One region of the Mesorhizobium sp. M0938 genome, then DNA from elsewhere that is predicted to be linked to it. Evidence: predicted binding sites of a transcription regulator. Region 1 holds the regulator's gene; each other region holds the start of a gene.
What was found. Region 1 encodes LexA, which represses DNA repair genes until DNA is damaged. Its sites were predicted from a motif close to TGTTCNNNNTGTGTTCNG; they were not measured.

Region 1 (3,208 bases):
CGCGCCATGGTGATCTCGGGCATTAGGCTGGTGGAAAAGACCGGCGGCAAATCCGGCGACTACAAAGCGGGCGCCCAGGGGACAGGCCGATAATGGCGCTGCTTCCGGTCGCCGAGGCGCTAGAGCGTCTGCTTGACGATGCTGCGCCCTTGCAAGCTGAAAGCATCGCCCTGATGGACGCCGCCGACCGCGTGCTGGCGGGGCCGCTCATGGCGCTCCGCACACAGCCGCCCTTCAACGCGTCCGCCATGGACGGCTATGCCGCGCGGGCCGAGGATGTCGCGTCAGTGCCGGCAACACTTTCGGTGATCGGCATGGCGCCGGCCGGACGCGGCTTTGCCGGAACAGTCGGCCCGACGCAGGCCGTGCGCATCTTTACCGGCGCGCCGCTTCCCGCAGGCGCCGATACCATCGTCATCCAGGAGAATGTCCGCGACCTCGGCGGCGGCAGCATCGAAGTGACCGCGCCGACGGTTGAAGGCCGCAACATTCGACGCCTCGGGCTCGATTTCTCGAAGGGCGACGTCCTGCTGGAGAAAGGTCGCCTGCTTGATCCGGCGGCGTTGTCGCTGGCGGCGTCGGCCAACCACCCGCAGGTCAGCGTGGTGAAACGGCCGCTGGTCGCCATCATCGCTACCGGCGACGAATTGCTGCCGCCTGGCAGCGAGCCTGGCCCCGACCAGATCATCTCGTCAAATGCCTATGGCGTCGCCGCCGCTGCTCGCTTGGTCGGCGCCGACGCGCTCGATCTCGGCATCGCCTCCGACCGCAAGGAGGCGATCGCCGCGCTGGTGAAAAAAGCGGTCGATGCAGGAGCCGACGTCATCGTCACGCTGGGCGGCGCCTCAGTCGGCGACCACGACCTTGTGCATGACGTGCTGACTGGCGAAGGCATGACGCTCGATTTCTGGAAGATCGCCATGCGACCGGGCAAACCGCTGATGTTCGGCCGGCTGGGCGACATCCGCTGCATCGGCCTGCCTGGCAATCCAGTGGCGAGCCTGGTCTGCACACAGCTTTTCCTGAAGCCGTTGCTTGCGCGGCTCGGCGGCCGCGCCTACCGGCAGGACATGCGTCAGGCGCGGCTCGGCGCCGCCATTCCGGCCAACGATCTCAGGCAGGACTATGTACGCGCGGTGGTGAAGGAAGACGCCGGCACGCTAACGGCGACGCCGTTCGGCATCCAGGATTCCTCGATGCTCAGGATGCTGGCCGACGCGAACGGGCTGATCGTGCGTGAGCCATTTGCACCCCCAGCCGCGACAGGCGCCGCCTGCAGCGTGCTGATGTTACGCTGAACAAACCGTCAACGCATTCATTAAACTTTAAACAGTTGCGGAACACAACTGGAACAGATAGTGTTTGTTCTGGGTTTGTTTTTCTGATTCTGTTGGGGGTCGCGATGCTGACACGCAAACAACATGAGCTGTTGATGTTCATCCACGAGCGGCTGAAGGAAAGCGGCATTCCGCCATCGTTCGACGAGATGAAGGAAGCGCTCGACTTGGCCTCCAAGTCGGGAATCCATCGGCTGATCACGGCGCTGGAGGAGCGCGGCTTCATTCGCCGGCTGCCCAACCGCGCTCGCGCGCTGGAGGTGCTGCGCCTGCCCGATTCGATCGCGCCCGGCCTCAATGCGGCGCGCAAATTCTCGCCGAGCGTCATTCAGGGCAGCCTTGGGCAGAGCAGCCATGGACAGGGCAGCCTCGGGCGGCAGATCAAGCCGGCGCCTTCACGCATGCCTGCGGCCGGCAACGACGACGACGTTGTCGCCACCGTCTCCATCCCGGTGATGGGCCGTATCGCTGCCGGTGTGCCGATCGATGCCATCCAGCACCAGACGCATTCGATCTCGGTGCCACCGGACATGATCACCGGCGGCGCGCACTACGCGCTGGAGGTCAAAGGTGATTCGATGATCGAGGCCGGCATTTTTGACGGCGATACGGTCATCATCCGCAACGCCGACACCGCCCAGCCTGGCGAGATCATTGTCGCCCTGGTCGACGAGGAGGAAGCGACCCTGAAGCGGTTCCGCCGCAAAGGCGCCTCGATCGCGCTGGAAGCCGCCAATCCGGCCTATGAGACGCGCATATTCGGGCCGGACCGGGTCAAGGTGCAAGGCAAGTTGGTCGGGTTGATCCGGCGTTACTGAACGGCAGCTTTCTTGGGTTTCTCAGGCTTGCGGTAAGGCGGCAGACCCCTCGCCTCGCGCGAAAATCTCCGCTGCTCATGCCAGGGCCTGTATGGCTGATCGACGGCAAAACGGATTTCTGCGCGCGTCGTCGCTGATAGCGGATCGAAGAAGACGGCAGCACTGCCCATGCGAGCGAGCTGGCGTTTGGTGACGACGAGAACCAGCGGGTTGCGGCAGGGATTATAATAGGCTGTGGCATCGTCGATGACGATCAAATCCGCAAAGCCACAGGCCGGCCGCGCGGTTTTGCGGTCGTCGGCGAGCGCGATGATGGCGCCGGACGGATGCCGGGCGATGCAGAGGCCGTCAGTGCAGTAAAAAGGCGCTCCCGGCGGCAGGTCGGCAGGGTCGGCGATGTCGAACCGCACGTCTCCTTTTTCAAATGTCTCCGGCTCGACAATGGTCGCTGAGGTCAGCGCATGTTTCCAATTGTCGGTTGTGAATTCGTTCGAACGCACTCGGTTGATGGCAAGTTCGCCGCCGCCGATCGGCAGCGCCACCAGATGTGCGTCCTCCGAGATCAGCACGTCGGGGGTGCGTGTCTCGGAAATCGTTAGCAGGCCGGCGAGCGCAAAGGGAAGTGCCGCAAGCCGCAACCATGTCGTCGCCATTGTGGCAATGACCAGGGCGACCGTCACCAGCAGAACCGACTGCAACGAAATCAGCCCGACTGCATCGACCGGCGAACGCTCGGAGATCCATCCCGATATTGCAATCATCGCCGTCAGCCCCTTGCCCATCATGTAGAGGAAAGGCCCGTCGAGGCCGAAAGGCATTGCCAAGGCGCTAACGACGGCCAGGAACATGACGACCGTGACGATCGGCATGACGGCCAGATTGGCGAACAGGCTGAGCGGCGAGACGCGCTGGAAGTGCCAGATGGCGAAAAGCGCGGTGGCGCTGCCGGCAATGATGGAGGTCATTGCGATTGCACCTGTCCCAGCGAGGAGTTTCCGCGTGACGAAAGCGACCGGTGACCGTCGCTGCGGCGGCGCCTCGGCCTTGTCGGCA
Region 2 (3,208 bases), on a different contig from region 1:
GTTCTTTCAGGTTTTCCAGCCGGCCGGGAGCTTCCACCGAGCGGTCGTTCTTCCACATGTCGGTATAGCCGCTCTCCTCGAGGATGGTCTCGGCCAACTCGGTGTGCGGCGTGGTCTCCAGCGCCTTCTGCCAGCGCTCGAAATTGGCTGATACCTCGCGCAGTGCGGCGCGCGGCTTCGGCTTCAGCTCGTCGCTCTCGGCAAGCTTGGCGGCGGCCTCCAGCATCGGGATGCGGAGCGCGCGCGCGGTGTCGTGGATCTGGCGGATGGTGGCCTCGCCAAGGCCGCGCTTCGGCACATTGACGATGCGCTCGAAGGCGAGGTCGTCTGCGCCTTGCGCGACGATGCGGAAGAAGGCCAGCGCATCGCGGATTTCGAGGCGCTCGTAGAAGCGCGGGCCGCCGATGACGCGGTAGTTGAGGCCGAGCGTGACGAAACGATCCTCGAACTCGCGCATCTGGAAGGACGCGCGGACAAGGATGGCCATGTCGTTGAGATTGTGCTTTTGCCGCTGGTAGGCTTCGATGGTTTCGCCGACGGCGCGGGCCTCTTCTTCCGAGTCCCAGGCGGCATGGACATGCACCTTCTCGTCGTCCTCTGCGACCTTTTCGGTGAACAGCGTCTTGCCGAAGCGGCCTTCATTGTGGGCGATGAGATGGGAGGCGGTGCCGAGGATGTGGGCGGTGGAGCGGTAGTTCCGCTCCAGCCGGATGATCGCGGCGCCGGGGAAATCCTTGTCGAAGCGCAGGATGTTGTCGACCTCGGCCCCGCGCCAGCCATAGATGGATTGATCGTCGTCGCCGACGCAGCAGATATTTACCTTGCTTTCGCTCACGGGCTGTTCCGCGCCTGCCGGCGCGGGCCCTCCGCGGGGGCCTCGCAACGGCTCGGACGCCCGGTCGGGCTTGCGGTCTTCGGCCGGAACCGATTCGTTCTTCGGAGTTGCCGGTCTATAGCTACCCCCCTCCGTTCTATCCGGAACTCCGGAAAGAAAGGGGACGCGACCACCCGGAGAGCCACTTCGTGGTGGTTGCTGCCCGCCCGGCCGTTGCGCCAGCAGGCGCAGCCACATGTACTGCGCGGTGTTGGTGTCCTGGTACTCGTCGACGAGAATATAGCGGAAGCGCTTGTGGTACTCCTTCAGCACGTCCGGATTGGCGCGGAAGATGCGGATCGGGTGGCACAGAAGATCGCCGAAATCGCAGGCATTCAGCGTTTTCAGCCGCTCCTGATAGGCCTTGTAGAGCTCACGGCCCTTGCCGTTAGCGAAGGCGCGGGCATCGCCCTCGGGAATGTCGGCGGGACCAAGCCCCTTGTTCTTCCAGCCGTCGATCATCTGGGCGAACTGCTTGGCCGGCCAGCGCTTGTCGTCCAGCCCTTCAGCCTGGATGAGCTGCTTGATCAAGCGCACGACGTCGTCGGTGTCGAGGATGGTGAAGTCGGATTTGAGCCCGGCAAGCTCGGCGTGTCTGCGAAGCAGCTTCACTCCAATCGAATGGAAGGTGCCGAGCCACGGCATGCCCTCGACATTGCCTTCGCCGATCAGCAAACCGATGCGCTGCTTCATTTCGCGCGCGGCCTTGTTGGTGAAGGTGACGGCGAGGATCTGCGAGGGGAAGGCCTTGCCGGTGGCGAGGATGTGGGCGATGCGGGTGGTCAAGACGCGCGTCTTGCCGGTGCCGGCGCCGGCCAGCACCAGAACCGGGCCTTCGGTGGTTTCCACCGCCAGCCGCTGCTCGGGGTTGAGCCCGTTCAGATAATCGGGCGCGTTGTTGTGGCCGCTGCGGGCAGCCATGGCGCGCGCAGCAATGCCCGACGGGGCCGAGGGCCGCGCGTTCGGTTCGTCAAAAAAAGGCATATCTTCCGAAAAGCCGGACATCGCCCCCGAATGTAGTGATTCGGCAGCGAAACGCCAGAAGTGTCTCCGTTTTGTTCTCTGTCCGGCCGTAGACCCACAGCCTGCATGGGCCCGCGACGCAAAACACTGGGCTTGCTGTGGGTCTACGCCTAAAACGCGCAGCTTGCTTGACAGGCACGGCGGGCCGGAGAAAGTTGTGCCCGGGGCAGGAGCGCAATGCCGGGTTGCCCATTGACGCTGCGAAGCGCACCAGTCGAAGGAGTATCATCTTGGCTGTCGTCATCACCTCCCTCATCCTTCTCCTCGTCGGCCTGGTGCTCGGTGGCGGCGGCATCTGGTTAGCTTCGCTGGGCGGCAGTTGGTATTATGTCATTATCGGCATCGCCTTCCTCCTCGCTGGCTGGCTGTTCTACAGGCGCAAATCCTTGGCGCTGTGGCTTTATGCGGCGATCGTCATCGGCACGCTCTGCTGGGCGGTTTGGGAAATCGGCTTCGACTGGTGGGAACTTGGTCCGCGCGGCGGCATCATCGTGCTTATCGCGTTGTGGCTATTGACGCCGTGGGCGCGGCGCGGGCTCACCGGCCCTGACGGGCGCGCGCCGTTGATCCTCGCGGTGCTGGCGTCGCTTGCCGTCGCCGGCTATTCGATGACAACCGATCCAAAGGATATCGCCGGCCAACTCAATACCGATAATGTGACGCCGACGGCCGACCTCGGCGGCAACGTGCCAGCGGGCGAATGGCACTATTACGGCCGCACCCAATACGGCCAGCGCTATTCGCCGCTCGACCAGATCACCGCCGAGAACGTTGCCAATTTGCAGCCGGCCTGGACCTATCGCACCGGCGATGTGAAAGGGCCCGACGACGTCACTGAGACAACCTATCAGGTGACGCCGCTGAAGGTCGCCGATACGCTCTACATCTGCACGCCGCATAATTTCGCCATTGCCATAGATGCCGCGAGCGGCAAGGAGAAATGGCGCTTCGACCCCAAGGTCGCGCTGGACAAGGACCGCCAACACCAGACGTGCCGCGGCGTGGCCTATTACGCCGATGCCAAAATCGCCGCCGGCCAGCCTTGTGCAGCACGCGTCTATCTGCCGACATCCGACGCCCGGCTGATCGCGCTCGACGCCGCGAATGGCCAGGTCTGTCCCGCGTTTGCCGAGGGCGGTACGTTGAACCTGCTCGCCAACATGCCGTATCCGAAGCCGGGCTATTATTATTCGACTTCGGCGCCGCTGATCGTCGCCAACAAGATCATCGTCGGCGGTGCGGTCAACGACAATTATTCGACGGAGGAGCCGTCCGGCGTCATCCGCGCCTTCGACGCCGACACCGGCGCCC
Region 3 (3,208 bases), 440 kb from region 1:
GGCGGGCACGCTAATGGTCGAGCCGACCGAGTCCGAACCCAAGGGCGAACTCGACCGCTTTTGCGAAGCGATGATCGCGATATCGGGCGAGGCAGCCAAGGTGGCGAAAGGCGAATGGCCCCTGGCCGACAATCCGCTGGTCAATGCGCCGCATACCGCCGCCGAGGCACTGGCGGCCCAGTGGACCCACCCGTATTCGCGTTTGGAGGCGGCTTATCCGGCCGGCGACGCCGACACATCAGCCAAATACTGGCCGCCGGTATCGCGTATCGACAATGTCGCCGGCGACCGCAACCTCGTCTGCTCCTGCCCGCCGCTGTCGGAATATCTGGGGGCGGCGGAGTAGACCATAATCCCGAACCGAAGGTCAGCGCAGCACAAAGTGGAATCCGGTTTTCGGGCAAGAGTCTAAGCTAAGATAGAAGCCTCAATCAGGCAGAACGTAAGGCCGGCGCGTCGGCCTTGCTCGCCTTGTTCTGGGCGACGACGCGATTTCGACCGGCGCGCTTTGCCGCATAGAGTGCCGCGTCGGCTTCGGCCAGCACATCGTCGAGACTGGTGCCGTCTGTCCCGCCAAAGCCGATGCCGCCACTGACTGTGCTACGCAACGGACCAAGCTGGGTGGCGACGACTTCCGTGCCGAAGGCGACGCTGATCTTGCTCGCAATGTCATAAGCCTTGTCTTCCGTCATCCGAGACATGACCAGCACGAATTCCTCGCCGCCCAGCCGGAAGGCGTCGACCCCGGTCCTGGCGTATTTCCTGATGACAGCGGCGAAGCGGCGCAGAACCTGATCGCCAACGGGATGACCGAATACGTCGTTCGTCCTCTTGAAATGATCGAGGTCGAATATGGCGACGGACATGAACGGACCGAAAACCCGTTCACCGTAGAATGCCGTTAACGCCCGCCGGTTCATCAGCCCGGTCAGTGGGTCGGTCATGGTCTCGGCCTTTAATTCGATCTGCGCCCGCAAATGGTGGAGCGAGAGCGTCAAAGCACCGAGCCCGGTCATGCAGGCGACCGCCACGACGGAATTCAACCGTTCGGCCCAGTTGTCGGGCGCAATGCCGAGCACCCATTGGCCCTTGACCAGCAGGACCGCGCCGCAAAGTCCGAAGGACAGCGCACAGACGCCGCTCAGGAACGAAACGACCAGCAATATCCGGCTGTCATGATCCCCTTTGATCCAGAAAATCACTCCCATAGCCAGGAGCAGCGCGGTTACCGTCGTGTAGGTGATGATGAAGCCGACACCGTCAAACCCGAGATACGTCGCGCCCGCGCAAACGGCCATCGCAGCCAGTGTCGGCAGAACCGCGCGCCTATAGTCGCGCATGCCGAGATATTGCATGGCCGACAGGCACAGGATCAGGAAGCCCAGGCTGAGAAGCGCAAGCACAATCTGGCAAAGCCAGGGGCTGGGACCCCTGGCATAGTGCCAAAACAAGACCACATGCACGACGAGCACAAGAATGCCGCACGCCACCGTCAGCATAGAGCGTGCCTGTGGCGCGGTGAACCAGATCGCAAACATGGTGATGCTGAGGCACGTGCCCGACAGCGCCGCCGCGAGCAGGAGCGAACTGTAATCCAACATGCGTAAGCGGCAGCCTCTTCAGGAGTTCCGCTGCATTCTAGGTCAGCGGCAGTGCGCTGATACCGTTTTTCGGCCAACCTTCCGGCGCAACCTTCGGACAAGGTTTACAAAGCGTCGATGCGCCAAGCTGCCGCTTGGTTGTGGAATGGTTTTGCAGTAAGAGGCTCTATCCTCGAACGTAACAGGAACCTCCGTCGCCTGCCCGCAAAAAGCGTGGCAGTATCGGGTGGTGATTCGCAGCATCGGAATCCAGGACCAGCATGGACGACAATAACGATCTTTTCGGCACGATGGACAAGCAGCCGCAACCGGTTCGCGCCGCCGCGCGCCCGGCCGACCCGCTGGTGCAGGCGGCGAAGCGCCCGGCATCCCGCGACGGCAGTGAGAGCTATAGCGCCGCCGACATCGAGGTTCTCGAAGGGCTGGAGCCGGTGCGGCGCCGGCCTGGCATGTATATTGGTGGCACCGACGACAAGGCGATGCATCATTTGTTCGCCGAGGTCATCGACAATTCGATGGACGAGGCGGTGGCAGGCCATGCGACCTTCATCGATGTCGAGCTTTCCGCCGACGGATATCTGGCCGTCACCGACAATGGTCGCGGCATTCCAGTCGATCCGCACCCGAAATTCAAGAAGCCGGCACTCGAAGTCATCATGACGACGCTGCATTCCGGCGGCAAGTTCGACAGCAAGGTCTACGAGACCTCGGGCGGCCTGCACGGCGTCGGCGTCTCCGTCGTCAACGCGCTGTCGGACCATCTCGAGGTCGAGGTCGCACGCGGCCGCCAGCTCTACCGCCAGCGTTTTTCGCGCGGCGTTCCGGTGACCGGTCTGGAGCAACTCGGCGAGGTGCATAACCGCCGCGGCACCAAAATCCGCTTCCATCCCGACGAGCAGATCTTCGGCAAGGGTGCTGCTTTCGAGCCAGCGCGGCTCTACCGCATGACGCGCTCGAAAGCCTATCTGTTCGGTGGCGTTGAGATTCGCTGGACCTGCGACCCCTCGCTGATCAAGGAGAAGGACACGACGCCGGCCAAGGCCGAGTTCCATTTTCCAGGTGGCCTCAAGGATTATCTGAAAGCCTCACTCGGCGACGAATTCCAGGTCACTCGCGAAATCTTCGCCGGCAAGAGCGACAGGCAAGGCGGCCATGGCTCCCTCGAATGGGCGGTGACCTGGTTCGGCGGCGACGGATTTCTCAATTCCTACTGCAACACCATTCCGACCGGCGAAGGCGGCACGCACGAGGCCGGCTTCCGCAACGTCTTGACGCGAGGCTTGCGCGCCTATGCCGATCTGGTCGGCAACAAGCGTGCTTCGATCGTTACCTCGGAAGACGTCATGATCTCGGCGGCCGGCATGCTGTCGGTATTCATCCGCGAGCCGGAATTCGTCGGCCAGACCAAGGACAGGCTGGCGACGATCGAGGCGATCAGGATCGTTGAGACCGCCATCCGCGATCCCTTCGATCACTGGTTGGCCGACAACCCGCAGGAAGCCTCGAAGCTGCTCGAATGGGTGATCGCGCGTGCCGACGAACGGGTGCGCCGCCGCCAGGAAAAGGAAGTGTCGCGCAAGAGCGCTGTGCGCAAATTGCGCCTGCCC

Region 2: NKH73_RS13875 (ATP-dependent helicase) is a predicted target of LexA. The motif match lies at 1,920-1,937, and genes of this name have one in related genera.
Region 3: parE (DNA topoisomerase IV subunit B) is a predicted target of LexA. The motif match lies at 1,774-1,791, and genes of this name have one in related genera.

Annotation. Positions count from the first base shown of each region.
Region 1 covers NZ_JAMYNS010000004.1:16,195-19,402, reverse strand. Annotated here, with positions in the region: gene moaC (cyclic pyranopterin monophosphate synthase MoaC) at 1-93, shown strand, start outside; gene NKH73_RS07720 (molybdopterin molybdotransferase MoeA) at 93-1,298, shown strand; gene lexA (transcriptional repressor LexA) at 1,403-2,155, shown strand; gene NKH73_RS07710 (ComEC/Rec2 family competence protein) at 2,149-3,208, opposite strand, start outside.
Region 2 covers NZ_JAMYNS010000006.1:407,829-411,036, reverse strand. Annotated here, with positions in the region: gene NKH73_RS13875 (ATP-dependent helicase) at 1-1,879, opposite strand, end outside; gene NKH73_RS13870 (glucose/quinate/shikimate family membrane-bound PQQ-dependent dehydrogenase) at 2,128-3,208, shown strand, end outside.
Region 3 covers NZ_JAMYNS010000004.1:458,952-462,159, forward strand. Annotated here, with positions in the region: gene gcvP (aminomethyl-transferring glycine dehydrogenase) at 1-346, shown strand, start outside; gene NKH73_RS09860 (GGDEF domain-containing protein) at 432-1,601, opposite strand; gene parE (DNA topoisomerase IV subunit B) at 1,862-3,208, shown strand, end outside.